Regions from separate parts of the Psychrobacter sp. AOP7-B1-24 genome, predicted to be linked through region 2. Evidence: predicted binding sites of a transcription regulator. Region 2 holds the regulator's gene; the other holds the start of a gene.

Region 1 (7,882 bases), on a different contig from region 2:
TTTATCGATAAGCGCATGGATTGCTTTAGCAACCTGGTTGGCCGCCTGATCACCCATGTGTAAAAACAATCGAATGGCTTCATCTAAATCTTGGTCAAAACTTTTAGAGATATGCTTATCATTTGGCATAAGAGGTATTCCCTGAGATACATATTTTAGTAACGCGGTGAGATTTTTGAATTAAGCATCAACCATAACGACCTGTAATATAGTCTTCTGTCGCTTTTTGAATAGGGTTCGTAAACACTTGATCCGTCTCGCCCATCTCAATCATATCGCCTAGATACATATAAACCGTATAGTCTGACACGCGCGCTGCTTGTTGCATATTATGAGTAACGATAGCAATCGTATAATCATTTTTTAAATCTTCAATCAAATCTTCGATAGCCCCTGTCGAAATGGGATCTAGTGCTGATGTTGGCTCATCGAGTAGCAATACTTCTGGCTTAGTCGCGACGCTGCGTGCGATACATAATCGTTGCTGCTGGCCACCTGACAAAGATAATCCAGATGCCTTCAGCTTGTCTTTAACTTCTGGCCATAATGCTGATTTTTTGAGTGCCCATTCCACGCGGTTGTCTAGCTCAGCTTTGCTCAGTTTTTCATAGAGGCGTACACCAAAGGCGACATTGTCATAAATTGACATTGGAAACGGTGTTGGTTTTTGGAATACCATGCCTACTTGGGCGCGAAGCAAATTCACATCGACATCTTTACCCAAGATATTATTACCATCAAGGTTAATACTGCCTTCGGCACGCATACCTGGATAGAGATCATACATACGATTAAAAGTACGTAGTAGTGTCGACTTGCCGCAGCCTGAAGGACCAATGAAGGCGGTGACTTTTTTATCAGGAATATCGATATTGATATTTTTTAGTGCTTTAAAGTCACCATAGTAAAAACTTAAATCTCGAATCTGCATTTTTGCCGGTGGCATGTTTTCAGGCAAGTCATTAAGCGTCTGCTTGGTCAGGTTCGCAACATCTGGTTGCTCCATATTTGTGCTAGTGGACATTGATCTGTTTAACAGGTTATCAGTTGTTGTCTTGAATTGATCAGTGGTTTTATCTGTACGGGTTTTGCTGATGACATCATTCATAATATTGTCCAACCTAGCTCGATTAATTTCGTATAGTTTTAAGTAAATGCTCAATGTCGTATCATTTCATTGAGCATTGGGTCTTACTTAGTCTGACCTCTACCACCAATGAATCTTGCTAAAATATTTAGTATCAAGACAGAAGCAGTGATAAGTAGCGCAGCGGCCCATGCTAATGTATGCCAGTTATCATAAGGGCTCATCGCAAACTGATAGATGGTATTGGGTAAATTGGCAATAGGCTGACCCATGTCGGTACTGAAATATTGGTTATTTAGCGCGGTAAATAGCAGTGGCGCTGTCTCACCTGTGATTCTGGCAAAGGCCAATAAAACCCCTGTAGTCAATCCTGCTTTAGCCGCCTTGATTGTCACTTGCGTAACCATTTTCCATTTAGGCGTGCCAAGTGCATAAGCGGCTTCGCGAATACTGTTAGGAACCAGATTGAGCATGTTTTCAGTCGTACGTACCACCACAGGAATAACGATGAGCGCCAATGCTAACGCACCTGCCCAACCAGAGAAACTTTGACCTTTTACCATCAGTGCATAAATAAATAGACCAATAACAATCGACGGTGCTGATAATAAAATATCATTTAAAAAGCGCGTTACCTTGCCAAGCATACTGCCTTGCGAGAACTCAGATAAATAAATACCTGTCATAAGACCAATAGGCGCTCCGATAAACAGCCCTGAAAATGCCAACATCACCGAACCAACGATGGCGTTACGTAGCCCGCCTGCACTCATTGGCGGTGGTGTATCAGCCGTAAATATCGGCAGTTGCACCATACCCTGAAAACCTTCCACCAGAAGTGTCAGCAGAATCCAAAATAACCAAAACAAACCAAAAACCATCGCTGTCATTGCAAAGCCTAGACCTAGCTTATTAGCCCAGCGACGCTTGTTATAAAGACTTTTGTCATAACGTCCTTGGAAACCATTGAGTGGTAACGGCGCACTGATTGCATTAGTAGCGTGGGTAGCATTGTTAGAAGGCATAAAACGTGTTTCCCGTATTTTTATCAATACCAATAACCATCGACACTTATTGATTTAATCGAACTGTGGCAGTCAAACAATTAGCGATTGCCTGCTTTATGATCCATGCGCATCAGCATGAGTTTAGCGAGTGATAGCACGATAAAGGTAATCACAAACAAGATTAGGCCTAAATGTAGCAAGGAGGCTAAATGTAACTCACTCGATGCTTCCGCAAACTCATTTGCCAAGGCTGACGTAATCGTGACACCAGAGGTAAATAAGCTTGGACTGATATTAAAGGCATTACCGATAAGGAATGTCACTGCCATGGTCTCGCCCAATGCGCGACCTAACCCTAAAATGACACCGCCAACCACACCAGCTTTGGTATAAGGAAGGATAATCTTGAACATGACTTCCCAAGTGGTCGCGCCCATTCCATAAGCTGACTCTTTAAGCAGGTCTGGCACGACCGAAAAGACATCACGCATAGTGGCTGCGATAAAAGGAATGATCATGATGGCAAGTACTAGAGATGCTGTGAACATACCTAGCCCCATTGGCGCACCTGTAAATAGCTTGCCAATGATAGGCAGTGGACCAATGTGTTCGATGAACCATGGCTGAATATGGTCGCCAAAGAAAGGAGCAAATACAAACAATCCCCACATACCATAAATGATAGAGGGAATACCTGCTAATAACTCAATCGCAATACCGAGCGGTTTTTTTAAGAATTTTGGACACATCTCAGTCAAAAATATGGCAATACCAAAACTGACGGGAACCGCAATTAAAATGGCAATAAAAGATGTGATCAATGTGCCGTAAATAGGCGCCAATGCACCGTACTCGTTGGCAACTGTATCCCAGTTATTGCTGGTATAAAAGCCCAAACCAAACTCTTGAATACTCGGCCATGCACCGACTATCAATGAGACTAAAATACCACCTAAAGACATTAGGACAAGAATGGCAAAAGCTTTGGTTGCATTGACAAACAAAAAATCGTAGCGTTTTTGTTTGGCCAGTTGGGACCTTAAATCATTCATAAGTGTCTCAGCATTGAATAGGGTTGAGTCAAAATATTAGAAATCTTTATTGGGCTTTATCACAGCAAGCTTAGGAGCAAATTTACTGTGATAAAACCTCTCAAATAACTACCGGAGAATAGTTATTCGAGAGGGTAACTGCAAAAACGCTAAATAATATTTAACAGAAATCAGTTACTGGGCTGCTGTATAAACTGGCTGTCCATCACTGCCCTTCACTTCATTCCATTTATCTTTGAATAACGCAACGGCTGTATCAGAGAAAGGAACGTAATCTAGTGCCATGGCATCATCATCACCTTGGGTATAAGCCCAATCAAAGAAGTTCAATACGCCAGCCACTTGCTGAGGGTTTTCTGGTTGCTTATGTACTAAGATGAAAGTCGCAGCGGCGATTGGCCATGCTTGCTCGGTCTCAGAGTTGGTGATAACTTTATAAAAGCCTTCTTGTTGTGACCAATCGATATCACCAGCTGCTGCAAACGTTTCTGCAGAAGGTTGCACGAAGTTACCTGCTGCATTTCGTAGGGCTGTATGTGACATATTGTTTTGCTTGGCATAAGCATACTCAACATAGCCGATTGAGTTTTTCATACGATTGACGTAGCTTGATACGCCTTCGTTACCTTTACCGCCTGCACCAGTGGCAGAAGTTGGCCACTTCACTGTCTTATCAACGCCGACACTGTCTTTCCAGTCTGTTGACACTTTTGCTAGATAATCAGTGAAGTTGAAGGTAGTACCTGAACCGTCTGAGCGGAATACAGTAGTAATCGCAGCATCAGGTAGCGTTAGATCAGGGTTCGTCGCTTTAATCGCAGGGTCATTCCAGTTGTTAATCTTACCTAGATAGATATTTGCTAAAGTCTCACCGTCTAACTGCAATTGGCCAGGCTCAACACCATCAATATTTACGATAGGTACGACGCCACCGATAACCGTTGGAAACTGAATCAAACCAGCTTTATCTAACTCTTCAGGTGTCATAGGTGCATCAGAAGCGCCAAAATCAACTGTTTTTGATTGGATTTGCTTGATACCGCCAGAAGAGCCGATTGACTGATAATTCACTTGACCACCAGTCGCAGCGTTGTAGTCGTAAGACCACTTAGCATAGATAGGCTGCGGAAAAGAAGCACCAGCACCAGTAATATTCATTGCGATATTTTCAGCAGATTTAAAATCTGTGGCAGATGAAGACCCTGCTGTTTGGGTAGTGGCTGTCTCAGTCGCGACAGCACTATCAGCAGCAGACTCTGTCGTTTCAGTTGATTGATTACATGCCGTAAGTACTAAGGTACAACTAACGGCTACTGCTAATAACGAATAACGCATTTAAGACTCCTAAAGTTTAACAACATACAAAAAAGCATTGTTTGTGATATGCGAGTTATCTTGCCAAGTTTTTATGACAGTTTAATGACAGTTAAATGACAACCTTATTACACCTATATTTATCAGCAGCATTCAAACCATAAATAAACGATAATCTTAATTTTTTCAACAACTTAATATCTCATATTAATAAAGAAAACTTATTCAGTTTTATCAATACCAATACATCGCATAATACCTGCCCCTAAATATCATTAGCCGTCTGAGCAGAATTTTGTTAATATTCAATTGATTCACAACACTGACAGACTCGGGGTGCGGTGTATGATTGGCCTGATTTATTAAACTTACTTTATTAAACCAGTCGCCTTGATACATTCGCTGAGAGATCACCCGCCAAACCTGATGCGGTTAGTACCGACGCAGGGAAGTCTTAAGCACTTTGTTATGTATGACAAAGGACGTGCAGAAATGCCTTTTTATTATCATGACTGTTTTAGTATACGTTTGACGTTACTAAAGTCGTGAGTATCGATATAAAGTTGCGTCCAAGGTTACATCGACATCATCCGCGACGACACTGTTTGGTCGTTGGCTGATGTTCATAAACTGAAATTGTCTAGATTACAGATGCCACCCCCGCAGCTACTGGCGGTGTTGCTTTTATTTAAAACCAACACGCTAGGACAGCATATGACGACTTCTAATGTACAAGCAGCACAGACTCACATCCCAGCTGATGACACTATTCTTGCTTCAGAGCCCGCTCAAACGACCCACAGTAAAGCTGATAAAAAAGCGGATGCGCTAAAAACGCCAGCTCACCGCACAGCAAGTGATGCTCGATTCGAAGAAGATGCTCGCGACTTACATCGTATACTTCCAGCCTCTCGCAAAGTCTATATCGAAGGCTCTCGCCCTGACATTCAAGTACCGATGCGCGAAATTACCCTAGACCCTACTCCTATACAAGGTGTCGACGAAGCCGATTGGGAACAAAATCCACCCTTTTATGTCTATGACACCTCTGGCGTTTATACCGATCCCAACGTCGAAATTGATTTGACAAAAGGTTTGCCAAAGCTGCGTGAAGGCTGGATAAATGAACGTGGTGATACTGAACAATTAAGCGGATTGTCTAGCTCATACGGACAAGCGCGTGCCCGTGATATCACTACTGCGAACCTTAGATTCGCTCACATCGACAAACCGCGCCGTGCCAAAAATATCGATGGCAAAGCTGGCAACGTCACGCAAATGTACTACGCGCGTCGCGGTATCATCACCCCAGAAATGGAATATATCGCCATTCGTGAAACGCAAAAACAGCATGAGCTGACCGATATGCGTCAACACGATGGTGAGAACTTTGGCGCCAATACCCCTACGGCTATTACCCCTGAGTTTGTGCGTAGCGAGGTAGCAGCAGGTCGCGCGATTATCCCAAACAACATCAACCATCCAGAGTCTGAGCCGATGATTATCGGACGCAATTTCTTAGTGAAAATTAATGCCAATATCGGTAACTCAGCGCTAGGCTCTTCTATCGATGAAGAAGTGTCTAAAATGACGTGGGCCACGCGTTGGGGTGCGGATAACATCATGGATCTGTCAACTGGCAACCATATTCACGAAACCCGTGAATGGTTGATTCGTAACTCGCCAGTACCGATTGGCACCGTACCGATTTATCAAGCGCTCGAAAAAGTCGATGGCGTGGCAGAAGACCTCACGTGGGAAATCTTCCGCGATACACTAATTGAGCAAGCAGAACAAGGCGTCGATTACTTCACCATTCATGCAGGCGTACTACTACGCTATGTACCGCTCACTGCTAATCGCTTAACGGGTATCGTCTCGCGTGGTGGCTCTATCATGGCGCAGTGGTGTCTCGCCCATCATCAAGAGAGCTTTTTATACACGCATTTTGAAGACATTTGCGAAATCATGAAGCAGTACGATGTGGCCTTTAGCTTGGGTGATGGCTTGCGTCCAGGCTGCTTGCAAGATGCCAATGATGAAGCACAGTTTGGCGAGCTGCGCACCCTTGGCGAGCTAACCAAAATCGCATGGAAGCATGATGTACAGGTGATGATTGAAGGCCCAGGTCACGTGGCCATGAACCGTATTAAAGAGAATATGGATTTGCAGCTTGAGATTTGTGAGGATGCACCTTTCTATACTTTAGGGCCATTGACCACGGACATCGCACCCGGCTATGACCATATTACTAGCGCCATTGGTGCGGCGATGATTGGCTGGTTTGGTACTGCCATGCTCTGCTACGTCACACCAAAAGAGCACTTGGGTTTACCCAATAAAAAGGATGTCAAAGACGGCATTATCACTTATAAAATTGCGGCCCATGCCGCTGATTTAGCCAAAGGGCATCCAGGGGCACAGTCTCGTGACAATGCGCTGTCTAAAGCGCGTTTTGAATTCCGCTGGGACGATCAGTTCAACCTGGCGCTCGACCCTGATACTGCGCGTGAGTTCCATGATGAAACATTGCCAAAAGACGCTCATAAGTCAGCACACTTCTGCTCGATGTGTGGGCCAAAATTCTGCTCAATGAAAATCACCCAAAATGTGCGTGAATATGCAGCAGGTTTAGATAAAGCTGCTGCCAATAAAGTCACGCCACAAACCGGTGACTTAACTGATGCAGGTCACTTAATCAAAGAAGTAGATACCGAGCTGGTTCGTCAAGTTGGAGAAGCCAGTGCTGATGAAGTTAGTAAAGGTATGGCTGAGATGACCGAGAAATACAATAGCGAAGGACGTCAGTTATATACAGAGGTATGATGCTCTATTTGCTAAAAACTGGCTAACTCAAGAAGCTTGGACCTAGTCACTAGGTTCAAGCTTTTTTTTATTATTCCTTTTAATCTCTATCAAAGCCACAAAGCTAATCACCAGATAGATAGGTGTCAACACAATATAACCCAATGGCAAAACCCAAATAGAAAATAAAGCTCGACTCTCTCCCGTTGCCCCTTTACCAATCACCATATCCGTCACTAATAGAAAAACATAATAGGCAATCAAACTCAGAAAAGGGATTAGGAACCCACCAGTTAGTAGGACCACCCAAAGACCCTCAGGCTGAGACTCTTCACATCGACGCATCCTGCGCAAATGCCGCATACCTAGCGCGAACAACGCAATGAAAGTGACAAATGGTGAGACAGCCGTTAATACCTTAGCCAATGGATTCAGTGGTTTTTGAATAATAAAATCAATCTCTTTCGCAAGGTTATCATTGAAATGTAGTGGTTGATTCACAGATAATGCCGTTTCTTCATTATCGATATCGACAGTGACATGATCCGTATCACCATCAAAATTTAGGGTGATGGTTGAGCCTTGAAATCGCTGGCTCTGTACATCACTTTGCTGCA
Region 2 (7,882 bases):
CTATGTCGCCGAATTCGTACCGACATTTCACAGTGCTCGCACGGTCGGTAATGCGCTATATGGTGGGCAGCAGATACCTGGGCAAGACGACACGCTACGTGTTGCCGATGTAAGCCTGTACACCAATATACGTTATGCCCGTGCTGAAAATGTCAAAGCGTCATCAACCTTAATTGCGTCAGATCAAATTGTCGATGAGTTGGTCGAGCTCGGTTTGATTGAGCGTGACACAAAAGAAAATCAAAACCGTTATACTCATAATTGGCCTTACTTGACACAAAACGATAGCTCAGCGATTGATAAAGTCGCCCATGTACTGGCTGAACAACGTGGATTTCCATCACCGATGGCTGGTGTCAATCATAGTATTCCAGAATCAGCTTAAGGTCTGACTGAACGTTAATCGCTTCTCGATGATAAATGGTTTTTATGATTTGTAAGGTCTATTATCGCCTGCCTGTAATGATAACCTGAATCAAAACCTGTCCCAAAAATTGCATAAAGAAAGAGAGCATAGCTAACCATTAGCTATGCTCTCTTTCTTTATAAAAAATAAGATCAATATCTTATAGAGCTCAATACCTTATAAAACGCATTATTTTCATTGCAAATCAGAGTACGGCTGTGAATAGTAGAGACCTTATCTGTTAATTGCCAACCATCTTTTCTGTATCAACGGCAGAATCTATGGTGACCACTGTCTTGAGTAGATCGATGGCTTCACCAATGGTATTACAAACCACCAAACGCTTAAGATCTTGTTGCTTCATAAAACCTTGCTCAGTGGTGTATTTCAAATGCTCAATCATACGATCATAGAAACCATTGATATTCAAAATAATCATTGGCTTTTCGTGTTGGTAAAGCTGTCGCCACGTGGCGATTTCCATAATTTCTTCTAATGTACCTAAGCCGCCCGGCAAGGTAATAAAGGCATCGGCATATTCTGCCATGACTGTCTTACGGGTGTGCATGGTGTCTGTTAAATGAAGACGGGTCAGCTGCTCATGAGCAATTTCATGCTTCAGCATAAAAGTTGGAATCACGCCAACAGCTTGTGCGCCACCTTTGATCACTTCATCCGCAACGGCACCCATTAGCCCAATACTAGCGCCACCATAAACCAAGCCCATGCCATTACTTGCCAATGCCAAACCCAGCTCACGTGCCGCTTTTTCATAGACATCACTATTACCCAAACGCGATCCGCAATATACGGCTACTAACGGCATCGTTAACGTTGATTTATCTACTGCTTTTTCTATATTGCTAATATCTTGGCTAGTAATGACTTCATAAGTATCGTTGTTAATTTTCATTTGCATAGAACTTCCTTAATAGTTACATCAATGATTATAGTTATAAAAATAATTGGTGAGTGTTCAACACACTTTAGTGGTAACACATGGATTTTAACTTGTTTTTATGTATACAGTTTTCATTATCGCAAGGTATAACCTCAGAACGCCACGCTGTTTTATGATCGCACTTTTATCTTAACATAGCTGACATGATTGGGCGGTAACAACCATTTATCAACACGTAAATATGATGTTTATATATCTTTATTACTAGGGCGTGTTGAACATTCGACCATGGCACTAACAGAGACTATTTGTGAATGTTCAACACGCCCTAATAAATAGCCACAGATAACAATATGATAAATAACAATGCGATACAGACCTTAAGTGACAAGACTTCTATAATAAAAGTTAAATATCACAAGACATTTAAGAGAGATCAATGCTAGCAGATAAACGAGACCAGCCACCAACGCCTTCTTGTTTCAGTCGCGTATTAAGCGTACTGATCAAGGCAGCTGTGTTAATCGCGCTACTATTTGTCTTTGATAAGCTGCTGCCCAGTATTAGTCAACAGGCACAGTCGTTCGTGGTCGCTAAATGGCAACAACTTAGCTTATTACAACAAGAGCTACCTACAGAAAACAGCCTACCGAGCCCACTGCCAGGACAAAACCTAACCGATACTTGGGGTGCAGCACGTAGTCAAGGTCGCTCGCATGAGGGCATTGATATTTTTGCAGCGCGCGGCACTCCGATACAGTCGGCAACGCAAGGCATCGTCCGTAAGGTCGGTGAGAATAATTTAGGCGGTCTCGTGGTGGTGGTCGTTGGGCCTGGCGGCGCAGGGCATTACTATGCGCATTTAGAAGACTATGCTGATATCGACCCCGATGACTGGGTCAATGTTGGCGATACGATTGGTTATGTAGGCGATAGCGGCAATGCCAAAGGCACACCGCCCCATCTCCATTATGGTATCTATATTAACGGTAGTGCCGTTAACCCATACCCACTGTTGCAAAAAGAGTAAGGGCTGTTTAGGGTGCGGATCGAACGTAAGTGGCTGGAAATACCATGCTAAATGTCGAGCCAACCCCTTCTACTGAATCAATTTGCAAGTTGGCCTCATGTTGGTATAACACATGTTTTACAATTGCTAAGCCCAACCCTGTTCCACCAGTAGCACGGCTACGACCTTTATCAATGCGATAAAAACGTTCTGTTAAACGTGCGATATGTTCAGGAGCAATACCAATACCATTATCCTCAACAGCGAACTTACAGCCTTCTGACGTCTTCGTCCAACTGATGGATATATCACCACCTTTCGGCGTATATTTGATAGCATTAATTACTAAATTAGATAGGGCGCTATTTAAGTACATCTCTGAACCTTGCAGCCCGTCATAAGTGTCTATTTGTAAATGAATGGTATGACCATACGCTTGGTTATAAGCTTGCGCATCATCATACACATGTGTCAGTAGCTTGGTCATATCAATATAATTGAACTCATGCGTTTCTTCTATTTCGATACGAGATAGCAGCAGTAGATCATTCACAATTCTATTCATACGTGCCGTCTGCTGGGTCATCAGCTCAAAGCCACGTCGCCACTGCGGCGGCATATCAGGCTGATGCGAGAAGTTTTCTAGATAGCCCATCATCACCGTCAACGGTGTACGCAATTCATGTGAGACATTCCCAACAAAATCGCGGCGCATTTCTTCTAAGTTATGCAATCGTGTTACGTCGTAAATAATGAGCAGCTTTTCATCACCGAACGACGTAATTTCGCACTTTAGGTAACGCTTAGCATCTCGCCATGATTCTATATGAACACCATCGTTCGGTATCGGTACTGACTGATAGTATTGACGAAACTCAGGCGCACGAATAAAGTCAAAAACACTCTGACTTTTATCCGTTGGTTGTAGCAACAGTAAATCTTCTGCCGCCTGATTCCACCACTCTAAACCATCACTGTCATTGAGCAATATAACGGCATCACCTAAGGCTTGTACGGCGCTGCTGATTTTTTTGAGTTGTTCTGTAGCCTGTTGCTGGGCAGCTGGATCTACCGCACCCTGTTGATTATTATTTATTGGCATACTCTTGCTCATTTGTCATCCTTACCACTATTCACGATGTTAGCTCGCGATTACTATCACACTTTTCGTAATAGGTTAAGTTGGTGCAATAAAGCTAGAAAATCGATAGCCTGTGCCACGCACCGTTTGTATTAACGTATCACACTGATGCGGGCGCAATAATGTGCGCAAACGCTTAATGTGTACATCAACGGTTCTGTCTTCAATATAGACATTGCCGCCCCATACTTGATCTAGCAGCTGTGTCCGCGTATAGGCACGCTCTGGGTGACTCATAAAAAATGCCAGCAATCGATACTCAGTGGGTCCAACCTCGATGACTTTGCCAGCAGCTGTCACGCGCTGGCTTTTGGTGTTTAAACTTAGCTTTCCAACTTCGATAGGTTTATCACTACTCAGCGCACTACTGCGACGTAATACCGCTTTTATTCTAGATATCAGCTCACGTGTAGAAAATGGCTTGGTCATATAGTCATCAGCACCCGCATCGAGGCCATGAACTTTGCTATCTTCTTCGCTTTTGGCCGTTAACATAATAACGGGGATTTCAGACAATATCTCATCATTTTTTAGCATACGGCAAAAATCAACGCCACTTTTGTCGCCAGGGAGCATCCAATCTAGCAAAATAAGCGCAGGTCTATGATCAACCACTTGTTGATGCGCTTCTGACACGTCAACTGCCTGTAAGCTATCAAACCCAGCCATTTCTAACGTCATGACAATCATTTCACGAATCGCAGGCTCATCTTCAACAATTAAAATTTGCTCATTATACATACGGTATTCTCAGCGTTAGATAACAAAATTCAACTTATAACAAAGGCGTTAGTCGCTCGCCAGATTTTATCTATTAGACGGATTAATTATGACAGCTTAATGACATTTGTTTTAAATGTCTTACCCTTAACATCGAATTCAAGCGTTTAATTTACTTCTAATAAGAAATTTAACGGCCCATCATTGATGCTCGATACTTGCATATCAGCGCCAAACTGACCAGTAGCGACTTTTGAATACTGTGTCTCAGCATAAGCGACCAGTTGTGCAAACAATGCTCGTGCGGCATCAGGAGCCATGGCATTGCCAAAGTCAGGACGGCGCCCCTTGTCTGTCTTTGCCATTAGAGTAAATTGTGAGACCAGTAATAATCCACCAGTGATTTGTTGGACATTTTTATCCAATTTACCATATTTAGCAGGGTCATCATCATTTTCAAAAATACGATACGTCAGGATTTTATCGACCATTCTCTGTGCACTTTGTAGCGTGTCATCGTGACCCAAACCAATATAAGCCAACACGCCTTGTTCAATAGAACCCACACAGTATCCATCGATAGTAACACTGGCACCCTTCACTCGTTGTATAAGCGCTTTCATTTACGGACTCCTTACAGATTATGCTCATACAATAACATGCTGTCCATGATAAAATGCAGCCATTCACTTACCCGTTAATTATTACATTGAACTTTATTTTACTTTGGTAACCTCATTATGAATTTATTCACCACCTTGCAACAGCTTGTCCCGCAGCAGCAGCTAAGTAAAGTCGCTGGGCGCCTAGCCGCAAGCCGCCACCCCTATGTCAAACGTGCATTTATCCGTAGCTTTGCTAAAGCTTACCATGTCAGTTTGGATGAGTATGAGCGCCAGAGCTTTAATGCCTATGAGAGTTTCAATGATTTTTTTACTCGTGAACTAAAAGACGATGCTCGCCCTATCGATACGACTGCTGACGGCATTGTCAGCCCTGCTGATGGTATCATCTCTCAATTGGGTCAGATTGAAGACCATAAATTGCTCCAAGCCAAAGGTCGCTATTATGATGTCGGGCAGCTACTCGCTGATAGCGAAGATGGCCATTATTTTGCTGATGGTAGCTTTGCGACCGTTTATCTAGCACCTAGTAATTATCACCGCGTCCATATGCCGTTCGATGGCACTTTGACCAAGACACGCTACGTCCCTGGGACGCTATTTTCAGTCAATACGACCACTGCAGCGAATATTCCGGACTTGTTTGCGCGTAATGAGCGCTTGGTTTGCATGTTTGATACTAAATATGGCAAAGCAGCCGTGGTGATGGTCGGAGCGATGATTGTCGCAGGTATCGAAACGGTAGCGACAGGTAAGATTGCCCGTACGGATGACATTCAAGAAGCCGATCATGACATGAGCTTTGAAAAAGGTGATGAGCTGGGCCGTTTTTACTTAGGTTCAACGGCGATTGTCGTATTGCCAAAAGCCGCAAAAGCTGACTGGCAAGAAAGTATGAAAGCCAATAGTGTGGTGCAAATGGGACAGTTATTGGGCAATACCAACACCAAGTAAGGCCGTCCTTTCGCACAAAAACTAAAGCCCAGTTAGACGCAAATCATGACGTTTAACTGGGCTTTTGGCTGGCTTTTTCTGATACTGATATTAAGAGTAACGACTCATAATGCAAGCGCTTCAGTATTGAAAGATATCGAAAGCACCTTAGTATCGAAAGCACCTTAGTATCGAAAGTGCTTATGAATCGGATAAGCGAATAAGATATTTTCTTCTTGCGTACCGCGCCCGATATTATGAATGACAAGGGGTGTACCATCATCAGCTATTTTGTCTGAGACAATACCTATGTGTGGTAAGTTGCCATTCGGCAGACGCCATGACACGATATCTCCTGCTTGGAAACTGTCTTTATCCGTAATCGATAAGCTCTGTCCATGACGCTCAAAAAACACTTCAAGATTGGGTACACGGCGATGGTCGATGTTTTTGTCCGTGGATTTTAGTCCCCAGCTTTTTGGATAGCTTGACCAGTTGGACTTCATATCATGATTGACCAATTGCTGTAGATCGATGTTTTGCAGGCGATAAGCTCTAATGACAACATCGGTACAGACGCCAGTTTCTATCGGTACATCACCACGCGGAAACTCTAATTTACGATAAGCAGGATCATAACTGGTGGTCACACCGATTTGCTTTTTGGCATCGTTCGCCAATTTATCACCACTACTGATGGAGGTCGTCGCTTGAGATATTTGCGCTAAACCCAATGCACTGACTAAGATCAGTGATTTGCATAGTGTTTTATAAGTTACAGACATTCTCATTTAACCATCTCTTTTTCATTGAATATATATCCTAGTACACTAACACGTACAAAGAATAAGTAAGTTGTAAAATCTTTAAGCAACCAAACTATTAATTTCGAACTACTTGAAAATTACAAATCAACTAACCACCCTTGCTGAGTCGCATATTCAATATTTTTTGACAGCCAATCATGAATACTAGGAAAGCTCTCTTTGATAAAATTATGCGCATTACTCACTTGCGAGCGAGTGACACCCAGCTCAATCCATGTTTTTCCTTCAGTATTTAGATTGAGTAAAAAAGGCAACAGGCGATCAACCACTTTTAGCAGCTGCGTCTCTTTGCTATCGCCCGTCTCTTGCTCTTCCCAAACCTCGCATAAATCTGCAATACCATTGCCACGCTCCGCTTGTAATCGAGCAATACCTTCGCGCTCTTCCACGTGTGCCGTGCTACGAGTACTGGCATAAAGAAAAGTATCACCCGCATCAATCTCACCCAAATCATGTACCAATGTGAGTTTTAATAATTTCTCATGATTGACATCCAACTCAAACTGCTCAGCGATTGACCAGCACGCCATGGCCAAATGCCAAGAATGTTCAGCAGAGTTCTCTTTACGAGTCGTACCCGTCACGTAGCTACGACGATTGACCCGTTTTAGCGCATCTAACTCTAATAAAAAATGGGTTACATCATCTATCTTAATGTTTTTTGCGTAATTTGAATCAGTCAACGATAAAGGCTTAGTAGATGGCGCTGGAGTGACTACTGACATACTGTTCTCTAGTTTTTCTATGGATTGATTGCGCCTTAGATTAAGGTCTTTTGAACGCAAGGATATCTATTATACATAGTATTAAACGGTACCTTGCGTTGACTCTATTTTTATCACTGGTTTTAAATAAGGATACACTCTAGATATAAAAATAGCGCTGATACTATCAAGCGCTATCTCGTTCACGACTATTTACAGAATTTTATTAACAAATTTTGTATGATTCTGATTGATCAATAATGGCTCAATAATACCTAGCATCACAAATTACTTAATCAAGTTACTGATGGTTTTAAAGGCTGGGTCTTTACTGCTACGACACAGCTCAAACAAAACGGTTTCAACCGTGGTAATCACACCACCTGCCCGACGAATACGGCGAATGGCTTGCTTTTTATCATAAGGAAAGCGCGAGCCAACCGCATCTCCGATGATAACAGGCTGCATACCGTTATCGAGTAAATCCAGCGCGGTCTGTAACACACAGACATGCGCCTCTACTCCAAATAATAAAACAATGCTGCGATTCTGTTGCGCTAGATAATGCCATGAATCATCGTTATCACAAGCGCTAAACGTTACTTTTTCAAAGCTTTT

Evidence for each region. Region 2 encodes PhoB, which activates phosphate uptake and scavenging genes when phosphate is short. Its sites were predicted from a motif close to TGTCATNAANCTGTCATAA; they were not measured.
Region 1: the regulator PhoB is predicted to act here: its motif matches at 4,553-4,571, upstream of pstS (phosphate ABC transporter substrate-binding protein PstS).

The regions. Positions count from the first base shown of each region.
Region 1 is NZ_JBQSVL010000001.1:96,376-104,257, forward strand. It holds gene phoU (phosphate signaling complex protein PhoU) at 1-129, opposite strand, end outside; gene pstB (phosphate ABC transporter ATP-binding protein PstB) at 188-1,108, opposite strand; gene pstA (phosphate ABC transporter permease PstA) at 1,192-2,112, opposite strand; gene pstC (phosphate ABC transporter permease subunit PstC) at 2,193-3,146, opposite strand; gene pstS (phosphate ABC transporter substrate-binding protein PstS) at 3,321-4,481, opposite strand; TPP riboswitch at 4,783-4,927, shown strand; gene thiC (phosphomethylpyrimidine synthase ThiC) at 5,175-7,286, shown strand; gene ACT3QP_RS00430 (hypothetical protein) at 7,329-7,882, opposite strand, start outside.
Region 2 is NZ_JBQSVL010000049.1:3,908-11,789, forward strand. It holds gene ACT3QP_RS10190 (FAD-dependent oxidoreductase) at 1-385, shown strand, start outside; gene ACT3QP_RS10195 (TIGR00730 family Rossman fold protein) at 648-1,325, opposite strand; gene ACT3QP_RS10200 (M23 family metallopeptidase) at 1,747-2,337, shown strand; gene phoR (phosphate regulon sensor histidine kinase PhoR) at 2,345-3,430, opposite strand; gene phoB (phosphate regulon transcriptional regulator PhoB) at 3,494-4,198, opposite strand; gene dtd (D-aminoacyl-tRNA deacylase) at 4,345-4,800, opposite strand; gene asd (archaetidylserine decarboxylase) at 4,918-5,754, shown strand; gene ACT3QP_RS10225 (DUF1287 domain-containing protein) at 5,919-6,518, opposite strand; gene ACT3QP_RS10230 (HD domain-containing protein) at 6,638-7,285, opposite strand; gene ACT3QP_RS10235 (isochorismatase family protein) at 7,553-7,882, opposite strand, start outside.